2 linked regions of the Kaistia algarum genome follow. The protein of the gene in region 1 binds, or shares a complex with, the protein of each later gene. Links are inferred from orthologs where the notes say so. Each region holds a gene or a part of one and is shown in the gene's direction. Other genes may lie near its edges. The genes, in order: pnp and OSH05_RS17020.

Region 1 (10,098 bases):
TGTCGCCCGCTCCCGGACGGCCCTGCGGCCATCCGGGGTTTAGCCGTTTGCGCGGCGACCGTGCTGGACGACATCCCGGCACTGGCCGCCCCGAGACCGGCGAGCGCGTGGACCCGAACGAGGCCGCGCGTCGACGAAGCTCCGGCTCCTGCCGGAACCCCAATCACGAAAGGGATGCCCCGATGTCGATCACAGCTGCTCGCAAGCAGGAATTGATCAAGGAATACGCCACCGGACCCGACGATACGGGCTCGCCGGAGGTGCAGGTCGCCGTTCTTTCCGAGCGGATCGCCAATCTGACCGAGCATTTCAAGACCCACGGCAAGGACAATCACTCCCGCCGCGGCCTCCTGAAGATGGTCAGCCAGCGCCGCAGCCTTCTCGACTATGTGAAGAAGGTCGAGGAAGCCCGCTACAAGTCGCTGATCGAGCGCCTCGGCCTGCGTCGCTGAGCGGATCGGGCCGAGGCCCGTATCCGGAAGACGAGAATTGTACGGCGCGGCGGCATGGGGCTGCCGCGCGACTGGTTCGCGGATGACAGCCCGAGCCATGGCAGGATTGCCGGACGCTTTCGGGTGTGAACCGAAAGCCTCTCGTCATCTTGTCCATGGCTGAGCCGAGGCATCCGCCAAGGATAGGAACAGCCATGTTCGATACACAACGCGTCGAAATCGAGTGGGGCGGACGCACCCTCGTTCTCGAAACCGGCAAGATCGCCCGCCAGGCCGACGGTGCCGTGCTCGCCACCTATGGCGAGACCACCGTGCTGGCGACCGTCGTCGCCGCCAAACAGGCCAAGCCGGGAATCGACTTCTTCCCGCTGACCGTGAACTACCAGGAAAAGACCTTCGCAGCCGGCAAGATCCCCGGCGGCTTCTTCAAGCGCGAAGGCCGTCCGTCGGAGAAGGAGACGCTGACCTCGCGTCTCATCGACCGGCCGATCCGCCCGCTTTTCGCCGAAGGCTTCCGCTGTGAGACGCAGGTCGTCGCGACGGTTCTGTCGCATGATCTCGAGAACGATCCCGATATCGTCGCACTCGTCGCCGCCTCGGCCGCTCTGACGCTTTCCGGCGTGCCCTTCATGGGCCCGGTCGGCGCCGCCCGCGTCGGCCTGATCGATGGCGAGTTCGTCCTGAACCCGCTGCTCGACCAGCATGAGAATTCCAAGCTCGACCTCGTCGTCGCCGGTACGGGCGATGCGGTGCTGATGGTGGAATCGGAAGCGCAGGAGCTTTCCGAGGACACGATGCTCGGCGCCGTCATGTTCGGCCATCGCGGCTTCCAGCCGGTGATCGACGCGATCATCGCGCTCGCCGAGAAGGCCGCCAAGGAGCCGCGCGATTTCGTAGCTCCCGATCTTTCGGCGATCGAGACCGAAATGCTCGGCATTGCCGAGACCGAACTGCGCGCCGCCTACAAGAATACCGTCAAGCAGGAGCGCTACGCCGCCGTCGACGCCGTCAAGGCGAAGGTGATGGCGCATTTCTTCCCGGAAGGGCAGGAGCCGCGCTTCGACAAGGAAAAGATCGGCGCCGTCTTCAAGGAATTGCAGGCGAAGATCGTCCGCTGGAATATCCTCGACACCAAGAGCCGCATCGATGGCCGCGACCTGACGACGGTTCGCCCGATCGTTTCGGAAGTCGGCGTCCTGCCGCGCACCCATGGTTCGGCGATCTTCACCCGCGGCGAGACGCAGGCTCTCGTGGTTGCGACGCTCGGCACGGGCGATGACGAGCAGTTCATCGACGCGCTGGAAGGCACCTACAAGGAAACCTTCCTGCTGCACTACAACTTCCCGCCCTATTCGGTCGGCGAGACCGGCCGCATGGGTTCGCCCGGCCGCCGCGAAATCGGTCATGGCAAGCTCGCCTGGCGCGCCGTGCGCCCGGTCCTGCCGAACCATCATGAATTCCCCTACACGCTCCGCGTCGTCTCCGAGATCACGGAGTCGAATGGTTCGTCTTCGATGGCCACCGTCTGCGGCACCTCGCTGTCGCTGATGGATGCCGGCGTGCCGCTGAAGCGTCCGGTGGCGGGCATCGCCATGGGCCTGATCCTCGAAGGCGACCGCTATGCGGTTCTCTCCGACATCCTCGGCGACGAGGATCATCTCGGCGACATGGACTTCAAGGTCGCCGGCACCGAGCTTGGCGTCACCTCGCTGCAGATGGACATCAAGATCGCCGGCATCACCGAGGAGATCATGAAGGTCGCCCTCGACCAGGCGAAGGGCGGTCGTGCCCATATCCTCGGCGAGATGTCGAAGGCCCTGACCTCGGCGCGCCCCTCGCTCGGCGAGCATGCGCCGCGCATCGAAGTGATCCAGATTCCGACCGACAAGATCCGTGAAGTGATCGGTTCGGGCGGCAAGGTCATCCGCGAGATCGTCGAGAAGACCGGCGCCAAGATCGACATCTCGGACGACGGCACCGTCAAGGTCGCCTCCTCGGACGGCAAGGCGATCACCGCCGCGCTGAACTGGATCCGCGGCATCGCCGCTGAGCCGGAGGTCGGCCAGATCTACCAGGGCACCGTTGTGAAGGCCGTCGATTTCGGCGCCTTCGTCAATTTCTTCGGCGCCAAGGACGGTCTCGTCCACATCTCGCAGCTTTCCAGCCAGCGCGTCGCCAAGACGCAGGACGTGGTCAAGGAAGGCGACAAGGTCTGGGTTAAGCTGCTCGGCTTCGACGAGCGCGGCAAGGTCCGCCTGTCGATGAAGATGGTCGACCAGACCACCGGCCAGGAAATCAAGGAAGACAAGGCGGAATCCGCCGCGGAGTAATCTCCCGCTTCCGACCATGACAAAGGCCCCGGCGAGCGATCGCCGGGGCCTTTTGCGTTTCGGGCTCGTCGATCAGGAGGCTTCGCGCGATCGGTTCCGCCAGGACGGAGCGAGCACGGAGCGCGAGGAAGCCAGAGACGGCCACTTGGACCATCTTTAGCGAGTGGCATTGGTGCGCGTGAAGGAAGTGAGCTGGGCAATAGACATGTCACCGCTCTTCGATCCCATGAAGCACGGAACAGCTTGAATGCCGGAAACGGCATGGCCAGGTTTCATTAACGCTGTCGTCGGATGCGCCAAAACGGTCAATTTCAGATCAAAGTCTAACGGTTTGATGCAGGCTCCCGTCCTTGGAGCCAATCGATGCCCACTTTCCTGAATCTCCGAAGAACCCTGGTTCTGGCGGTATTGTTCGCCATAGCCGGACCTGCGATCCCGTCCTTCGCGCAGTCTCGGCCGGAGAGTCAGTTCTTCGATCCCGTCGCCGTCGTCGATGGAATCCAGCTCAGCCGGTCGGAGTGCGCGGCCCTGGAGAAGAACGAAACGGCGATCTGGGTGGAGGCCGACGGGCAGCCGGCATGCCTGCGATATTTCGCGGCTGGCCTCAAGACCGGGCCCGGTCCCAATCCGATCGCCGCCATCTGGCTGAACGGCGATGTGCTGGGACCGGGCGGCCGCAACGCCGACAAGCGGCAGAAGGGTTTTGGTCCCGCCGTCATGGTCGCGCAGGAGCAAAGGCTTGCCGATCGCTTCGGTGTGCCGTCGATCTTCCTCGGACGGCCGGGAACCTATGGCAGTTCCGGCAAGCACTACACGATGCGCGGCCGGCCGATCGAGGCCGACCTCGTGAATGCCGCACTCGATGGCCTCAGCAAGCGCTACGGAATTCAGTCATGGGCGCTCGGCGGGCATAGCGGCGGTGGCACGATCGTCGCGGAACTGCTGGCCCGGCGGGACGACGTGCGCTGCGCCGTCATCTCCTCCGGTGCCTCGGCCTATCGGACCTATCTGGAGGCGCGCGGACTGATCAAGCCGGGCGACAAGCTGACGCGCTTCGACCCCTACGTCTCGCTCGACAAGATCCAGGCTGACCCCGCGCGCCGGATCTTCATCATCGGCGATCCGCGTGAGACGAACGTCCCGTTCTCGTCCCAGACGCTCTATTTCGAGGGCTTGGTGGCGCGCGGCCATTCGGCCTGGCTTATTCCCCTCCGGCGCGCAACCGACGAGCGGCATCATGATCTGGTGGATTTCGGCGAGACGGCCAATGAAATGTGTGCCGCTGGCGCCAGTACCGAGACAATCCTCGCGACGATGAAGACAATGCCCGAGCCGCCGCCGCGTTTGACGAATTGACGTCGGCGCGCTTTGCGGCGAAGCCCGATACCCGTCCATCGCGTGTACGAGAACCGCTCGGGCTTCTCTCCGGCTCAGCACGACGAGGTGTTGGCCCGCCATCTGATATTTTTGTATTTCAGATATGGATGTGCGGCCACGAGTTGAATAACCTCCGGGAACGGAGGAGACAGCACATGTGTCGAAGATGGCCGCTCGATCGGGGACGTGACTTGTGGCGGTTTCCGGCGCCAATCCGGGCTGAGCCATGGCCGTCAGCGATCCGTTCCCGGCCATGACGCGGCAGCGCCGTGCCACCCTGGCCGCCCTGATGATGATAGCGGCCGCCTTCCTGAACGGGCTCGACGCGGCCATCGTGCGCACGCTCGCCCATGGCGTCCATCCGCTGATCATCGGCTTCTTTCGCGCCTTCTTCGGCCTTCTGGTGCTGCTGCCCTGGATCGTAACGCAGGTGGACCTGCGCGCCTCGCCCTATCGCTGGCTGCATGCTCTGCGCGCCGGCCTGAAGCTCGCCGCGCTGGTCTCGCTGTTCGTCGCTTTCATGCATGCCCCGCTGGCCGATGCGACGGCGATCAATTTCTCCATGCCGATCTTCCTGATCCTCGGCGCCTGGCTCTTTCTCGGCGAGCAGATCGGCATCGGGCGTATCCTCGCCGTGCTGGCCGGATTCGCAGGCATCATGATCATCATCCGCCCCGGCGTCACCGGTTTCGATCCCTGGCTCCTGTTCGCCCTGGCCGGTGCGGTGCTGACGGCGATCATCCAATTGATGCTGCGCCGTATGGCCCTTAACGACACGACCGACCGGCTGGTCGCGTGGAACCTGCTGGCCATGGCGCCGATCGGCCTCATCGTCGCGCTGCCGGTCTGGGTCACGCCCTCGCCCTGGCAATTGGCGCTGCTCGCGCTACAGGGCGGGCTCGGCGCGCTGAATATGACGCTGATCACCCGCGCCTTCGGCATGGCCGATGCCTCGTTCCTGGCACCGCTCGATTTCCTGCGCCTGCCGATCGTCGCGCTCCTTGCGTTCCTCCTCTTCGGGGAAGTCGCAACGACGTCGACATGGATCGGCGCCGCCATCATCTGCGCCGCTCCGCTGGCCTTAGCCGGTGGGTCGCGGCTGCTGCGCCGGCGGTTTGACGACGCCCCGTGACCTCGTGCTGGAAAAGGGCTTTCACAAAAATCTTAGATGCACTAATATTTCAATTAAGCAGGGAATGCACCGGTGGCCGGCCCGATCGAGGGTGAGCCGCCTTGCGCTATCGCGGCGGCGGGCCGGCCTGGAGGGACGGGCTCGCCCATCCGCCGACACCCAAGGGAGGAGGGTGGGCATGGGAACATTCATCGGAAAGCGGGCGCTCGCCAGCGGCGTCTCGCTGCTCGGTCTCGTCATCCTCGTCTTCTTCCTGTCGCGGCTGACCGGCGATCCGACGGATCTCTATCTGCCGCTCGACGCCTCGGTCGCGGCGCGCGAGCAGTTCCGGGAGATCCACGGCTTCAACGATCCGCTGATCGTGCAGTTCGGCCGCTATGCCGCCGATCTGGCGCATGGCGATTTCGGCCAGTCGCTCCGGCAGGCCCGCCCCGCCATGGATGTCGTGCTGCATGCCTTCGGCTGGACGCTGTGGCTGGCGGTGATCACCATGAGCTGCGTGACGGCGGCGGCGATCATCATCGGCTCCCTCGCGGCCTTTCGCGTCGGCGGCATCTTCGATCGGATCGCGACCTTCTTCTCGCTCATCGGCGCATCAGCCCCGGATTTCTGGATCGCGATCGTCGCGATCGTCATCTTCGCGGTCCATCTCCACTGGCTGCCCACCTCGGGTACCGGCACGGCAGCGCATTGGATCCTGCCGGTCTCGGTGCTCTTCATCCGGCCCTTCGGCCTGATCCTGCAGGTCGTGCGCGGCGCGATGATCTCGGTCCTGACCTCGCCCTATGTGAAGACGGCGCGGGCCAAGGGCGTGCGGACGATGCCGATCATCTTCATCCACGCCCTTCGCAACGCCATGCTGCCGGTGATCACAGTGATCGGCGACCAGGCGGCGGCGATCCTGAACGGCGCTGTCGTGGTCGAGACCATCTTCGGCTTTCCCGGCATCGGCAAGCTGATGATCGATTCGGTCCTGCTGCGCGACTTCTCGGTAGTCATGGCCGCTATCATGGTCTCGGCCGTCGCCATCTTCCTCATGAACCTCGTGATCGACCTTGCCTATGTGCTGCTCGATCCCCGCATCCGGTATTGAGCGATGGCCATGAGCGAGACCCGAGCCGATACGCAAACCAAACCCACGGGGCGGAGACCGGAAAGCGCGGCCGCGCGGTGGCTCGCCATGTTGTGGGCCGACAAGTTCGCCTTCTGCGCAGCGCTGTTCCTGCTCATCGCGGTGCTTTGCGCGATCTTCGGCCCGGCCTTGCTGGAGACGGCGGCGATCAAGCAGAACCTGCGCGGCCGCAACGCCGCCCCGTTCGAGCTGGCGCGGGGCTGGCTCTATGTTCTTGGCGCCGATGCGCTCGGCCGGCCGCTCCTGGCGCGGATCGTCGTGGCGGCGCAGAACACCCTGCTCGTCGCCGGCGCAGCGGTACTGGCCTCCTCGATCGTCGGCTGCGCGCTCGGTCTCGTCGCGGGCTACAGCCGCCGCCGCGCGGCACAGTGGATACTGCGCCTCGGGGACGTGATCATGTCCTTCCCCTCGCTTCTGCTTGCCGTGGTCGTGCTCTACATGCTGGAGCCCTCGATCGCCAATATCGTGCTCGTTCTGGCAATCACCCGCATCCCGATCTACCTGCGCACCACCCGCGCCGAGGTGCTCGAACTGCGCGAGCGCATGTTCGTGCAGGCGGCCAGGGTCATGGGCGCCTCGGACCGGCGGATTCTCTTCCGCCACATCCTGCCGATGGTTCTGCCCACGCTCGTCACCATCGCCACGCTCGACTTCGCCTATGTCATGCTGGCGGAATCGGCGCTGTCCTTTCTCGGCATCGGCATTCAGGCACCGGAGATCACCTGGGGCCTGATGGTGTCGCAGGGCCGGCCCTACCTGACCACGGCCTGGTGGCTGTCGTTCTGGCCCGGCCTCGCGATCATCCTGACGACATTGTCGCTGAACCTTCTCTCCAACTGGATGCGCATCGCGCTCGACCCGGCACAAAGATGGCGGCTCGAAATGGGAGGACGCCGCAATGGCTGATCACCTTCTGGAAGTGCGCGATCTGTCGGTGGAGTTCCACACGGCCGCCGGCACGGTGCAGGCCGTCCGCAATGTGAGCTGGCATCTCGATCGGGGCGAGACTCTGGCGATCCTCGGCGAGAGCGGCTCGGGCAAGTCGGTCTCCGCCGCGGCGGTGATGAACCTGATCGACATGCCGCCGGGCCGCATCACGAGCGGCGCGATCTTGCTCAACGGAAAGGACATGCTGGCGATGTCCGCCGAGGCGAGGCGCGCGATCAACGGCGCCCGCATCGCCATGATCTTCCAGGATCCGCTCGCCCACCTCAATCCGGTCTATTCCGCCGGCTGGCAAATCGCCGAAATGATGACGACGCATGGCGAGCCTCGGGAAAAGGCGCGCGCCAGGACGCTGGAATTGCTGACGCGCGTCGGCATTCCCGACCCGGAGCGAGCGATGAGCCGCTATCCGCATCAGTTCTCGGGCGGCCAGCGCCAGCGCCTGATGATCGCGATGGCGCTCGCCTGCAAGCCCGACATCCTGATTGCCGACGAACCGACGACGGCGCTCGACGTGACCGTGCAGGCGCAGGTCCTGGCACTGCTTGAGGAATTGCAGCAGGAGACCGGCATGGGGCTCCTGCTGATCACTCATGACCTCGGCGTGGTGGCGGAGATCGCCGATCGCGTCGTGGTGATGAACGGCGGCAGCATCGTCGAGACCGGCCAGGCAGCCGAGGTCTATCGCGATCCGCAGCACCCCTATACCCGCAAGCTGATCGCCGCCGCCCCCGGCAAGGGCGTCATGCCCGCCGAGCGCGACAGGAGCGGCGAGCCGCTGCTGCGGGTGGAAGGACTGCACAAGCGCTTTGGCGCCTTCCATGCGCTGCAGGGCGTCGACCTCACGATCATGCCGGGCGAGACCGTGGCGGTGGTGGGCGAGAGCGGCTCGGGCAAGTCGACGCTGGCCCGAGCGATCCTGCGCCTCGACGACCCGGATGCCGGCCGCGTCCTCTATCGCGGCAACGACCTGATCACGATGGGCGCGCGCGAATTGTTCGCGCTCCGTCGCGATCTGCAGATGGTCTTCCAGGATCCGACCCAGAGCCTCCATCCGCGCATGACTGTGTTCCAGCTCATCGCGGAAGCCTGGGTGATCCATCCCGACATCCTGCCCCGGGCCGCCTGGCGGGAGCGGGTGGCCGAACTGCTGGTCAAGGTCGGGCTGACGGCCGACATGGCGGCGCGCTATCCGCATCAGTTCTCCGGCGGCCAGCGGCAGCGCATCGCCATAGCCCGCGCCCTGGCGATGAACCCGAAGCTGATCGTCTGCGACGAGGCGGTTTCGGCGCTCGACGTCTCGATCCAGGCGCAGGTCATCGCACTGCTCGAGGGGCTGCGTCGCGAGTTTGGCCTCTCCTATCTGTTCATCGCCCATGACCTGCCGGTCGTGCGCGATTTCGCCGACCGCGTCATCGTCATGCAGGCTGGCCGGATCATCGAGCAGGGTCCGGTACGGCAGATCTTCGAGGCGCCGGTCGAGCCCTATACGCGCGCCCTCCTGGCGGCGAGCCTCGATCCCGATCCCGAGGTTCAGGCCAGACGCCGTGCTGCCCGCCACGATGCCGAGATCATAGCCGCATGAAGCCCGATGTCCTCGTCGCCTATCCCCTGCGCCCCCGCCAGATGGCGGTGCTGGAGGAGCGCTATACGCTGCACCGCCTCGATCTCGCGGCGGACGAGGCCATGCGCGCGGCCGTGCTCGCCAAGGCGGGTCCGCTCTGCAGGGCCATGGTGGTGAATGGCCATGTCACCGTGGACAAGGCCCTGCTCGACCAGCTGCCGGCTCTGAAGCTTGCCGTCTGCTCGTCGGCGGGTTTCGACCGGATGGACCTCGCCGAGATGGTGCGGCGCCAGATCCGCCTGACCAATACGTCAGACGCGTTGGTGGACGAGGTTGCCAACATGGCGGTGTTGCTCGCGCTGGCGGCGCGACGTCAGCTCGTGCGCGCCGATGCCTATGCGCGAACCGGCGAATGGGGCCGCAGCGGCATGTTTCCGCTGACGGCCGCGACCGCCGGCAGCCAGGCCGGCATCGTCGGCCTCGGCAAGATCGGCTTGGCGATCGCGACCCGCCTGCAGGCGCTTGGCATGCGCATCGGCTATTTCGGCCGTCGACGGAAAGAGGGCGTCGACTACCCCTTCTTCGCCGACCTGGCGGGTCTGGCGGCCTGGTCGGACGTCCTGCTTGTCGCAACGCCGGGCGGGCCGGAGACGGAGGGGCTCATCTCGGCGTCCGTCCTGGCGGCGCTGGGCCCTGAGGGAACTTTCGTCAATGTCTCGCGCGGGAGCGTGGTCGACGAGACGGCGTTGATCGGCGCGCTGCAACGGGGCGAGATCGCCTCAGCGGGGCTCGATGTCTATTGGAACGAACCTGATCCAGATCCGGCCTTCGCCGCGCTCCGCAATGTCGTGCTCTATCCCCACCACGCCAGCGGCACCGTCGAGACCCGCGATCGCATGGCCGAGCTGACGCTCGGCAATCTCGCAGCTTTCTTCGCCGGAGAACCGCTCCTGACACCGGTCAATTGAGAAGGCGCCCGGCGTGATGCCGCTCGTTCAGGCGAAATAATGCGGGAATTCGCGCTGCAATTCCTCGACCTTCGCCACGGTGCGGCTCAGATGGTCGCGGATCGCGGCGACGGCGCCGTCGGCATCGCCGGCAGCGATCGCTTCGACGATGGCGCGGTGGCCTTCGAGGATGCTGACGATCTTGCCTTTTTCCGGAAG
Region 2 (10,423 bases), on another replicon or contig:
CACCTGCTCGCGATTATCCGTGATCGCCGGCTCATCCTGGTTCTTCCAGGAATCGGCGTCGCACCCCTCGCAGATGCGATCCTCATGCTTGTAGATCGTCTTGCCGAAACGATCCTGGATGCGATCGATCAGCGTCGGACGAACCTGGCGCCCGCCATTGGCGAACACAGAATATCCCGACACCATCTTGAGTACCGTCGTCTCCGAAGCGCCCAGCGCATTCGGTAGGAACGGCCCGAGATTATCGTAGACGCCGAAGCGCTTCGCATATTCGGCGACGAGCGGCATTCCCATGTCCTGGGCGAGGCGCACGGTCATGACGTTACGCGACTGCTCGATGCCGGTCCGGAGCGTCGATGGGCCGTAGAATTTCTGCGCATAGTTCTCCGGCCGCCAGATCGGCTGGCCGAAGCCCGGATCGATCTCGATCGGGGCGTCCATCACCACCGAAGACGGCGTGTAGCCATTGTCGAGCGCCGCGGCATAGACGAACGGCTTAAACGACGAGCCCGGCTGACGCATCGCCTGCGTTGCCCGATTGAACTCGCTTTCCGCATAGGAGAAGCCGCCATCCATGGCCAGGACGCGGCCGGTATGGGGATCCATGACGACCATCGCGCCTTCGATCTCCGGCACCTGGTGCAGGCGGAACGCGCCGGGCTTGCCATCGGCCGCCTCGACGTAAACGACGTCGCCGACCTTCAGCACACTCTCGACCGATTTGCGTCCACGCAGCGCCCAGCCCATCTCGGAAGCCGGGATCGTGCCGGTCTCGCGGTCGGCGAGCAACTTACCCGCACCGTCGCGGCCCGGCTGCAGTCCGATCTCGGCGCCGTCCTTACTGACTTCGGTGACGATCGCAAGACGCCACTCATAGATGTCGGAAAGCGCCGTCACGGAGCCGACCGCCTCACCCCAGTCGCCTGAGATCGGCACGTTCTTGACCGGCCCGCGCCAGCCCCGCTCCTCATCGAAGGAGACGAGACCGTTCATCAAGGCCTGGCGGGCGATGACTTGAAGGCCGGGGTCCAGCGAGGTCCGCACCGACAAGCCGCCCTCGTAGAGAGCCTTTTCGCCGTAGATCTGCATGAGCTGGCGACGCACTTCCTCGACGTAATAATCCGCGGCGAAGAGGTGCGGCTGAGAGGTGCGCTGCTTGACGCCGAGCGGCTGCGCCTTGGCGGCCGCGCCCTCGTCCGGCGTCGCGTAGCCGTTCTCGACCATGCGGTCGATGACCCAGTTGCGCCGCTCGATGGCGCGGTCGGGATAGCGGAAGGGGTTGTAGTTGTTCGGGCCCTTGGGCAAGGCGGCCAGATAGGCCGCCTCGGCGAGCGTCAGTTCATGCACGGACTTATCGAAATAGGACAGCGAAGCGGCGGCGACGCCGTAGGAGCCGAGACCGAGGAAAATCTCGTTCAGATAGAGTTCGAGGATCTTGTCCTTCGAATTCGCCTGCTCGATTCGAAGCGAGAGAATCGCTTCCTTGATCTTGCGGTCGATCGTGCGCTCGTTGGTGAGCAGGAAGTTCTTGGCGACCTGCTGGGTGATCGTCGAGGCGCCGATCATGCGGCCGTTCGAGGAGAGCGCCGAGATATTCTGCAGGCCGGCGCGTAAGATGCCGTAATAGTCGAGGCCGGAATGCTCGTAGAAATTCTTGTCTTCAGCCGAGATGAACGCTGCCTTGACGCGGTCGGGAACGGCCTGGATCGGCAGATAGAGCCGCCGCTCGCGGGCATATTCGGCCACGAGCTGGCCGTCGGCCGCGTGGATCCGCGTGGTTACCGGCGGCTCATACTTCGCCAGAACCTCAACCGATGGCAGGCCGCCCGTCAGACTCGAGACGTACCAGGCCACACCCGCTGCAACCACCAGAAAAAACACGGCGCCTATCCCAAATAAATAGCCGATCAGTCGCAGAAACATGTCGCTCGCGTTCCCCGTCGATCCGCCATCCTCGGCAAACCGGCCTGCCGAAAGGACGAATCCCGGTCAGAATTCCATTCCGGCCCGAAAGCAACGCCTCCCGGCAGCTGACTCGTGTCAGACGGAGCGCGCGACCCATTCCAGGTGCCGACTATCGTCGAGTAGCTTCCGCAAAGGTTCGGCACTTCCAGGCTCCAACCCAATCGTCCGGTTTCGATAGACCCGATATGGTCTCTCTTCCAGCCGATTTGTGGAGATTGTGGGGCGCACTCGCCTCCAGCCGGCCGCGGCCGCCCGCCGTGTCCTCGCGGCAACAGCCCTCATGGCGTCGACGCCGCCGGCGTGATGCTGCCCGTCGACTGAGCCACCCGCATGCGGAAATAGCTGTCGATCGCCTGCTTCATCGCCGTGGCGGTGCTCTGCTGCCATTCGGTGGATTTCAGCAACTTCTCGTCATCCGGGTTCGACAAATAACCAAGCTCGACCAGCGCAGAGGGCACGTCCGGGGCCTTCAGGACAACGAACCCGGCCTGCTGGTGCGCGTGCTTGAAGAAGTGCACCTTGGGACCGAGTTCCTTGATCATATTGCGCGCGAAGACGACTGCGAAATTCTTCGTCTCCCGGCGCGCGAGATCGATCAGAATGTCCGAGACCTCGTTGGTATCCTCGGTGATGGCAACGCCGGCAAGAATATCGGACTTGTTTTCCGATTCGGCGATCTGCGCCGCCATGCGGTCCGAGGCCTTTTCCGACAGCGTGTAGATCGTTGCGCCCCGCACGTCGCCGCCCCAGAACGAATCGGCGTGGATGGAGACAAAGAGGTCGGCACGGCGGGCGCGGGCGAAGGCGACGCGGCCGCCGAGCGAGACGAAGGTATCGTCGCTCCGCGTCATCGACACATCATAGCGCCCGTCCGCCGCCAGCTTGGCCTCAAGAATTTCGGCGAAAGAGAGGACGATGTCCTTCTCCATCGTGCCCGACTTGGCGATCGCACCGGAATCGATGCCGCCATGACCCGGATCGATGACAATCCGCAGCCGGCCGTCAGAAGCCTGCGCGGGCGCCGCCGGAGCCGTCGCCTCCTGGGCCGCAACGGCAGCCTTCTCGGCGCTTCGATAGGTGCGGACGGCGTCGGCGAACGCCTCACGGGTCGTCGGCACCATGTCGACGACGAGTTTCGCCGGCTGGTCGCCGGCCGGCGGCAGAACGAAGGATTTGTCGACGGAGACCGGAGCTGTCAGGTCGAGGACGATGCGGGACTTGCCGGCCGATATCATGCCGTAGCGGAACGCCGAGGCGAGACCCTTGCCCGAGGCTCCCGCCCCGTCCGGCAGCGCGAACCGAACCCGCGGCAGATCGATGACCACCCGATCCGGCTCGTCGAGAACGAACACTGAAACGTCCGTTGCCTCGCTCAAATCCATAACAAAGCGCGTGCGCTGGTCGTCGCCAACGATCCGCGCGTCGTGAGCCACCACTTCGGAAGCCGCCGGATCGGCCGTAATCGCAGGCGCACTATTGGCCGGCGCGGCCGACAGCAGCGCGACCGCGCAAGCCGTAGCCACGATCCGTCCGACCCACCGGAACAAGGATCCGGCCGATGTTATGCGTCGCTTCTGCATGCGTTCCGCTGGTTCGATCTGTCCGCCGTGGCGGACCACCGCTATGTAGACGATTAGGCGTGAATGGTTAACCCAAACTTCACGCGAGCGCTTCCGATCGCCCGTCTTCCCAGCTGCCGGCCCCGATTTCAAGAACCTTGCCAAGAATCGTCCTGTTGCCTAAAAGGAACGACGGAATTCATCCTCCAACCGGTACGCCGCATAAGTGGCAAATCCGGTGCGATGCGGTGGGGCTACGAGGGACAGTCAGGCCAGAGGCTAGGCCTTGGTTGTCTTGCGAATGTCTTGCGCTCAAACTGGTGCTCGGTCGGAGGATGGGACAGGCATCCTCGCCGCGCATGGCGTTCCTATTTTCCACGCGCATTTTGAGGGTCGCCTGCGGTCAAGACAGCGGGCTTGCTAGGCTCGCCTGTCTCCCCTTGGAGGCGCCGTCCCCGCGCCCCCGCGAAGTACAGGTTTCAAGCGCGTATTCATGGTTCTGCCGATATTTCCCCTCTCCGCCAGCAAGGTACCGGACCGTTCCGGCGCCGGGGCGTCGATGGGTCCGGCGGGGGAACGCGCGCTCCTATCCTTCTTCTTCCCCCATAATCGTCTCCGCGCGACCAGCGCGGCATCGGCGCACTGCGCCGGCCGCAGCCTCGCGCGCGGAGGCCCCGGAGAGTTTTCAATATGGCGAACAAGATGCTCATCGATTCCACCCATCCCGAGGAGACTCGGGTGGTGGTGGTGCGCGGCAACCGGGTCGAGGAATTCGACTTCGAGTCCGCGAGCCGCAAGCAGCTGCGTGGCAATATCTATCTAGCCAAGGTCACGCGCGTCGAGCCGTCGCTGCAGGCCGCCTTTGTCGAATATGGCGGCAATCGCCACGGCTTCCTGGCTTTTTCCGAAATCCACCCGGACTATTACCAGATTCCCGTCGCCGACCGTCAGGCGCTGATCGACGCCGAAGAGGCTGAAGAGCGCGAGGCGGAAGAGCGGGCGACGCGCCAGAGCGCTCGCCGCCAGCCCCGTTCGTCGAGCCGCCAGGCCGCAGCCGGATCCGACCAGGTTTCCGAATCACCGTCCGAAAGTGGCGAGCCAGCGGAGGGCACTGCCTCCGATGAAGCGCGTTCGTCCGACGAAGCGTCGGCCGCTTCCGAGGGGACCGAGACCAACGACGCGGAAGGCACGGACAACGATCATCCCGAACTCGACGCGCCCGCTTCCGACAGCCATGTCGAAGAGGTCGGCGCCGAGGAAGAGCATCCCGAGGACCAGGTCGAATCGGTCGGTGCCGAGGACGCGCTCGAGGAGCTTCCGGAGCGGCGGCGCGCCCGTGCCCGCCAATACAAGATTCAGGAAGTGATCAAGCGCCGCCAGGTGCTGCTCGTCCAGGTCGTGAAGGAAGAGCGCGGCAACAAGGGCGCGGCGCTCACCACCTATCTCTCGCTCGCCGGTCGTTATTCCGTGCTGATGCCGAACACGGCCCGCGGCGGCGGCATTTCGCGCAAGATCACCAACACGGCCGACCGCAAGCGGCTTAAGGAAGTCGCGCAGGATCTCGAAGTGCCGGAAGGCATGGGCGTCATCCTCCGGACGGCCGGCGCCTCGCGCACCAAGGCCGAGGTCAAGCGCGACTTTGAATATCTGCTGCGCCTTTGGGAGAATGTCCGTGAGCTGACGCTGCGTTCGGCGGCGCCGACCCTCGTCTATGAGGAAGGCAGCCTGATCAAGCGGTCGATCCGTGATCTCTACAACAAGGACATCGACGAGGTTCTCGTCGCCGGCGATGACGGCTATCGCGAGGCCAAGGACTTCATGCGCATGCTCATGCCGAGTCATGCCAAGAATGTTCAGCCCTATCGCGAGACGCAGCCGATCTTCGCGCGCTACGCCGTCGAGGCGCAGCTCGACGCGATGTTCTCACCCCAGGTAACGCTGAAGTCCGGCGGCTATCTGGTGATCAACCAGACCGAGGCGCTCGTCGCCATCGATGTGAATTCGGGCCGCTCGACGCGCGAGCACAATATCGAAGACACCGCCTACCAGACCAATCTGGAAGCGGCCGAGGAAGTGGCGCGCCAGTTGCGCCTGCGCGATCTCGCCGGCCTTATCGTCATCGACTTCATCGACATGGAGGAGAAGCGCAACAACCGGGCGGTCGAGAACAAGCTCAAGACGGCGCTGAAGAACGATCGCGCGCGCATCCAGGTCGGCCGGATCTCGCATTTCGGCCTGATGGAAATGTCGCGCCAGCGCATTCGCACCGGCGTCGTCGAAAGCTCGATGGAGGTCTGCCCGCACTGCCATGGCACCGGCCATGTCCGTGCGCCGGCATCGGTCGCGCTGCATGTGTTGCGTTCGATCGAGGACGGCCTGCTCAAGGGTGCGACCCACAATCTGATCATCCGCACGCGCACCGTCGTCGCGCTTTATATCCTCAACCAGAAGCGCACCCATCTCGCGGAGATCGAGCAGAGCTTCGGCATCTCGATCACCATTCTGGCGGACGAGACCGTTGCCTCCGCAGCGCATTACACGCTGGAGCGCGGCGAGCCCGTCGTGCCGCGTGAGTTGCCCGCGCCGCCGCCTGTGATCGTGCAGCCCGATTCGATCGAGCCGGAAGAGGAAGCCGCCGAGGCGGAAGAGGAAGCCGAGGTCGAGGTCGAAGCCGAGGCGACCGAGACTGAGCCCTCGACGGCCAGCGCCGAGCGCGAAGACGGAGCGCGCCGCAAGCGCCGCCGTCGTCGGCGTCGTCGGGGTGCCGACGGCGCTGTCGTGCCGGGTGATGCCGCCGCAGGCGAAGCCGGCGACGCAGAGACCGCCGACGACGAGACTGGCGAAGATGCCGGCGAAGACAGTGCCGACGCTGAACCGGTCGAGGCCCGCGAGGGTGAAGCCGGCGATGCGAACGACACCGAGGAAGGCCGCCGCCGCCGCCGCCGCGGACGTCGGGGCGGCCGTCGCGGCCGCCGGGCACCCGGCGATGTCGAGGGCAGCGAGGACGAGGCAGCCGGCGAATCGGGACAGGCGGCACTCGAACTCGACGAAACCGGCGAAGTGCAGTCCGAGGGCTTCATCGAAGTCGAGCCGGAAGGCATTCGCGACATCGACCCCGAGGATGCCGGCGACCGCCTGATCGCGGACGATATCCCCGTCGCCGATGTCGGGGAGATGGAGGTTCCGCTGTTCGACCCAATCGACGACCAGCCGGAACTCGACATGCCAGAGGTCGGCGATACGGAAGACGATGAGCCCGAAGACGAGGCCCAGGGACTTCATATCACCACCGAGGATGTGATCTCGCGTCAGAGCGCCGATCCGGAAGGCCTAGACGACGAATCCATGGTCGACGGGCCCAATACCCAGCCTCCGGCCGAGCCCGAGGCGCCAGTCGAGGACAGCCGGCCCAAGCGGGGCGGCTGGTGGCAGCGTCGCTAGACGCTTCGAGCGGCTAGAGCATCGGACCGAAAAGTGGAATCCGGTTTTCGGGTCCATCCGATGCGAAGACAAAGAGATAGATTGCCTCTTCGCGTCCGGTAGGACGCACGGCGATCTAGGCCGTCGTGCAAAAGGCCCGCGCGGTTCGCGCGGGCCTTTTGCATTTCAAAGATCGAGGACGAGGCACGTCGCGGCCGCCGGTCTCTTGGGGCGCACCGCGACGGATGAGCGCAAGAGAGCGTCGATCGGGGACTCGCCGGCCGAGGGCTTTGACTTGGCCAGCGCGTGGCGCCATAAGGCTGTCAGGACCTTGAACGGAGACTGCCGCGGATGGGCTGGTTCCTGACCGAACTCTTTACCTGGTGGAACGGCCAGACCATGGGCACGCGCTTCTTTACGTGGCGCAAGGGCGAAAAGGTCGGCACCGACGAATTCGGCAACACCTATTACCGCACGCCCGACAAGTACCACACGGCCGGCGGATCGGCTGAACGGCGCTGGGTCATCTATAATGGCTATGCCGAGGCGTCGAAGATTCCGACCGGCTGGCACGGCTGGATGCACCACCGCATCGACACGCCGCCCTCCTCCCAGGACTACAAGCCGCTCGATTGGCAGAAGCCGCACAAGGCGAACCCTACCGGTACGCCCCTCGCCTATCGGCCCAAGGGCTCAATCGTCGGCGCCGACCAGCGCCCCCGCGTCGCCGCCGACTACGACGCCTGGACGCCCTAGTTCGGATTTTTGGGGACGCTCCGTTCCAGTCAAGCTGTCTTGTGCCTTTCGGGCGTTCGATGAGTGAAACAGTCGATGTCCCTGGATGGTCAAACCTAGTCGCTTGGTTTGGCGGGAGGCCAACGTTTCACGATGCCGAGGTCATCAGCCTCGATTTGAGACGGGACCCAGAAGAATCGGTGTTGCGCGTTCACACGTGGCAAATGACCTCCGATCTCGATGAGCGAGGCTACTTCATCCTCGATCGGCACGTCATCGTTCGCTTCATCCTCGCAGGCATTTCTGCTTTGGAACTGAGTGAGTGGAGCGCTCAAAACGTCATCTTTGGGCTGGCGCTATCGCGCGACGAGCGTGGCTATCGCATCGAACTTCATTCGATCTTTGGGATAGGCGGCGTAATCATCGCCAACAGCCTCCGGGTAGACCACGAAGCTATAGACGGGGCACAAGCTGTTGGCGGTTGATCACAATTCGGCCGCGAGAAGGGCCGCAGCGCGACGTTCGGGTTCGATCCGGACGGCAATCTGACAACGCTAGCCGAGCCGATCGGCGCACGCCCCTGTCCCTGTGACGCCGATCATATCGCCATCCCGACGGCTCGAATAGCAACGCCCCGTTCGCGGCCGGAATCGCCGCCGAGCTGGAGGTTGTCATGGTTCGTTCCGCCCTCGCCGTGCTCGCGGCGGTTCTGGCGCTCGCTCCGCCCGCCGAAGGGCGGACTTTTGACAGCCGCTATTCCCGCTTCGATTATGCGAGTTGCCCGGAGGGCAAGACGCCCGAGCCCGGCATCATCGAGGTCCGGATCTGCCGCGGGCTGGGGCCGATCGACGTGGTCTGGACGGCCGAGCCGGATAGTTCCGAGGTCAGGTTCGGCACCGATACCCCCGACGAGGTCCTCGGACTCGGCGACTTCCACGAGGCAGGCGATACGGTCGAATGGCGCCTGCGCAGTCGCAACGGACGGGCCACCGCCATTGCCGCCATCATCCGTTATTGGACCGGAACCAATATCGGCCGCCTTGATCGCAGCCGTCTCGTCGTCTACCGGATCGAGCCTTCGGGCCGCTCCTGCGTCATTGGCCTCGTCGATAGCAGCCGCCCCAATGCCAATGCCGAGGCGCGGCAGATCGCCGATCGCTGGAGTGCCGACTTCGTCTGCGGCGTCTCGGCCCGTCGTTGATTCGGGATCCATCCACCGCTCGACACAGTCCAAACTATTCCGCCTGCCTGTGGAAATAGAGGATAGTCTGAAGCCCGTCGCGTGGCTGTCGTGAAGGCGTCGCAGAGCGCCCGCGGGGGCGGAACGTCGGAAATCCCGGCTCTTCGCCATGCCCTGCCCGCCCCGACGGGCCGCCGCCCACAGATGCACCTTCCTGTCCAGATGTAGGCGGAAAAGTTTTGTCGGCTACCATTCCTTGACGCTCTTGTCGGACTCGGCATAGCTTCTGGCTCGTTAGCGTTGGAATGCGCGCCGGAGCGTTTCAGTCCGGATTTTCCAGGTCTTCACGCGTAATCACGAGGCAGGCGGCGATTGGTGACGATCGCGGCAACGGTGCCTCTTTGTCGTGGATTTCCAGCCTGACGGCTGGTCTGACCGGGACAGAAACACTATATTTAGAGTTCCTGCGTAAGCTGACCCACAAGATGATGGTTCGGATGAACCAGAGTCGTCAGGTCGCGTTGGACAAGGGCAATGGTCGGCCTATGATGAGGTCGGCCCGTGGCGGGTTGCTCCCGCTATTGAAGAAAGAGGCTTGGACGAGGATGCGGATCGAACGTCGCTACACCACCGAGGGGCAGTCTGCCTATGCCGGTATCGAGTTCCGGACGACCAAGAGCGAGATCCGCAATCCGGATGGCTCGGTCGTTTTCCGTCTCGAGGGCATTGCCGTGCCGTCGAGCTGGAGCCAGGTGGCGGCGGATATCATCGCGCAGAAATACTACCGTAAGGCCGGCGTCCCGGCGCGGTTGAAGCGTGTCGAGGAGAACGACGTCCCCTCCTTCCTGTGGCGCTCGGTCGCCGACGAGAAGGCCTTGGCCGCCCTCCCTGAGAGCGAGCGCTATGTCGGCGAAGTCGATTCCCGCCAGGTCTTCGACAGGCTCGCCGGCACCTGGACCTATTGGGGCTGGAAGGGCGGCTATTTCGATAGCGAGACCGACGCGCAGGCCTTCTTCGACGAATTGCGCTTCATGCTGGCGACGCAGAAGGTGGCGCCGAACAGCCCGCAATGGTTCAACACCGGCCTGCACTGGGCCTATGGCATCGACGGGCCGAGCCAAGGCCATTTCTATGTCGACTACAAGACCGGCAAGCTCACCAAGTCGAAGTCGTCCTACGAGCATCCGCAGCCGCATGCCTGCTTCATCCAGGGGGTGAATGACGACCTCGTGAATGAGGGCGGCATCATGGACCTCTGGGTGCGTGAGGCGCGCCTGTTCAAATATGGCTCCGGCACCGGCTCCAATTTTTCGGCGCTGCGCGGCGAGGGCGAGCGGCTTTCGGGCGGCGGCAAGTCGTCGGGCCTGATGAGCTTCCTGAAGATCGGCGACCGCGCGGCGGGCGCGATCAAGTCGGGCGGCACGACGCGCCGGGCGGCCAAGATGGTCGTGGTCAATGCCGACCATCCCGATATCGAGAACTACATCAACTGGAAGGTGCGCGAGGAGCAGAAGGTCGCGGCGCTGGTCACCGGCTCCAAGATCAATGCGCAACACCTCAAGGC

The links.
Region 2: the proteins of pnp (region 1) and OSH05_RS17020 are in contact, whole or in part, in a cryo-EM structure (PDB 9QH0), measured with the Escherichia coli proteins. The link is inferred for Kaistia algarum from one-to-one orthologs.

The regions. Positions count from the first base shown.
Region 1 is NZ_JAPKNJ010000001.1:1,978,736-1,988,833, reverse strand. The notes cover bases 221-3,214. They hold pnp (polyribonucleotide nucleotidyltransferase), read left to right. Parts: upstream 221-646; coding sequence 647-2,782; downstream 2,783-3,214. Other genes in these bases: OSH05_RS09630 (alpha/beta hydrolase family protein), read left to right, coding at 3,146-3,214; rpsO (30S ribosomal protein S15), read left to right, coding at 221-452. Also shown: more of rpsO, read left to right, coding at 183-220; more of OSH05_RS09630, read left to right, coding at 3,215-4,138; OSH05_RS09625 (DMT family transporter), read left to right, coding at 4,413-5,291; OSH05_RS09620 (ABC transporter permease), read left to right, coding at 5,470-6,384; OSH05_RS09615 (ABC transporter permease), read left to right, coding at 6,394-7,329; OSH05_RS09610 (ABC transporter ATP-binding protein), read left to right, coding at 7,322-8,953; OSH05_RS09605 (2-hydroxyacid dehydrogenase), read left to right, coding at 8,950-9,900; OSH05_RS09600 (GntR family transcriptional regulator), read right to left, coding at 9,928-10,098. UniProt on the Escherichia coli protein: Involved in mRNA degradation. Catalyzes the phosphorolysis of single-stranded polyribonucleotides processively in the 3'- to 5'-direction. Also involved, along with RNase II, in tRNA processing.
Region 2 is NZ_JAPKNJ010000002.1:807,603-818,025, forward strand. The notes cover bases 3,847-7,165. They hold OSH05_RS17020 (Rne/Rng family ribonuclease), read left to right. Parts: upstream 3,847-4,214; coding sequence 4,215-6,965; downstream 6,966-7,165. Also shown: OSH05_RS17010 (penicillin-binding protein 1A), read right to left, coding at 1-1,923; OSH05_RS17015 (N-acetylmuramoyl-L-alanine amidase), read right to left, coding at 2,244-3,488; OSH05_RS17025 (NADH:ubiquinone oxidoreductase subunit NDUFA12), read left to right, coding at 7,296-7,700; OSH05_RS17030 (Imm50 family immunity protein), read left to right, coding at 7,760-8,164; OSH05_RS17035 (hypothetical protein), read left to right, coding at 8,353-8,880; OSH05_RS17040 (vitamin B12-dependent ribonucleotide reductase), read left to right, coding at 9,465-10,423. UniProt on the Escherichia coli protein: Endoribonuclease that plays a central role in RNA processing and decay. Required for the maturation of 5S and 16S rRNAs and the majority of tRNAs. Also involved in the degradation of most mRNAs.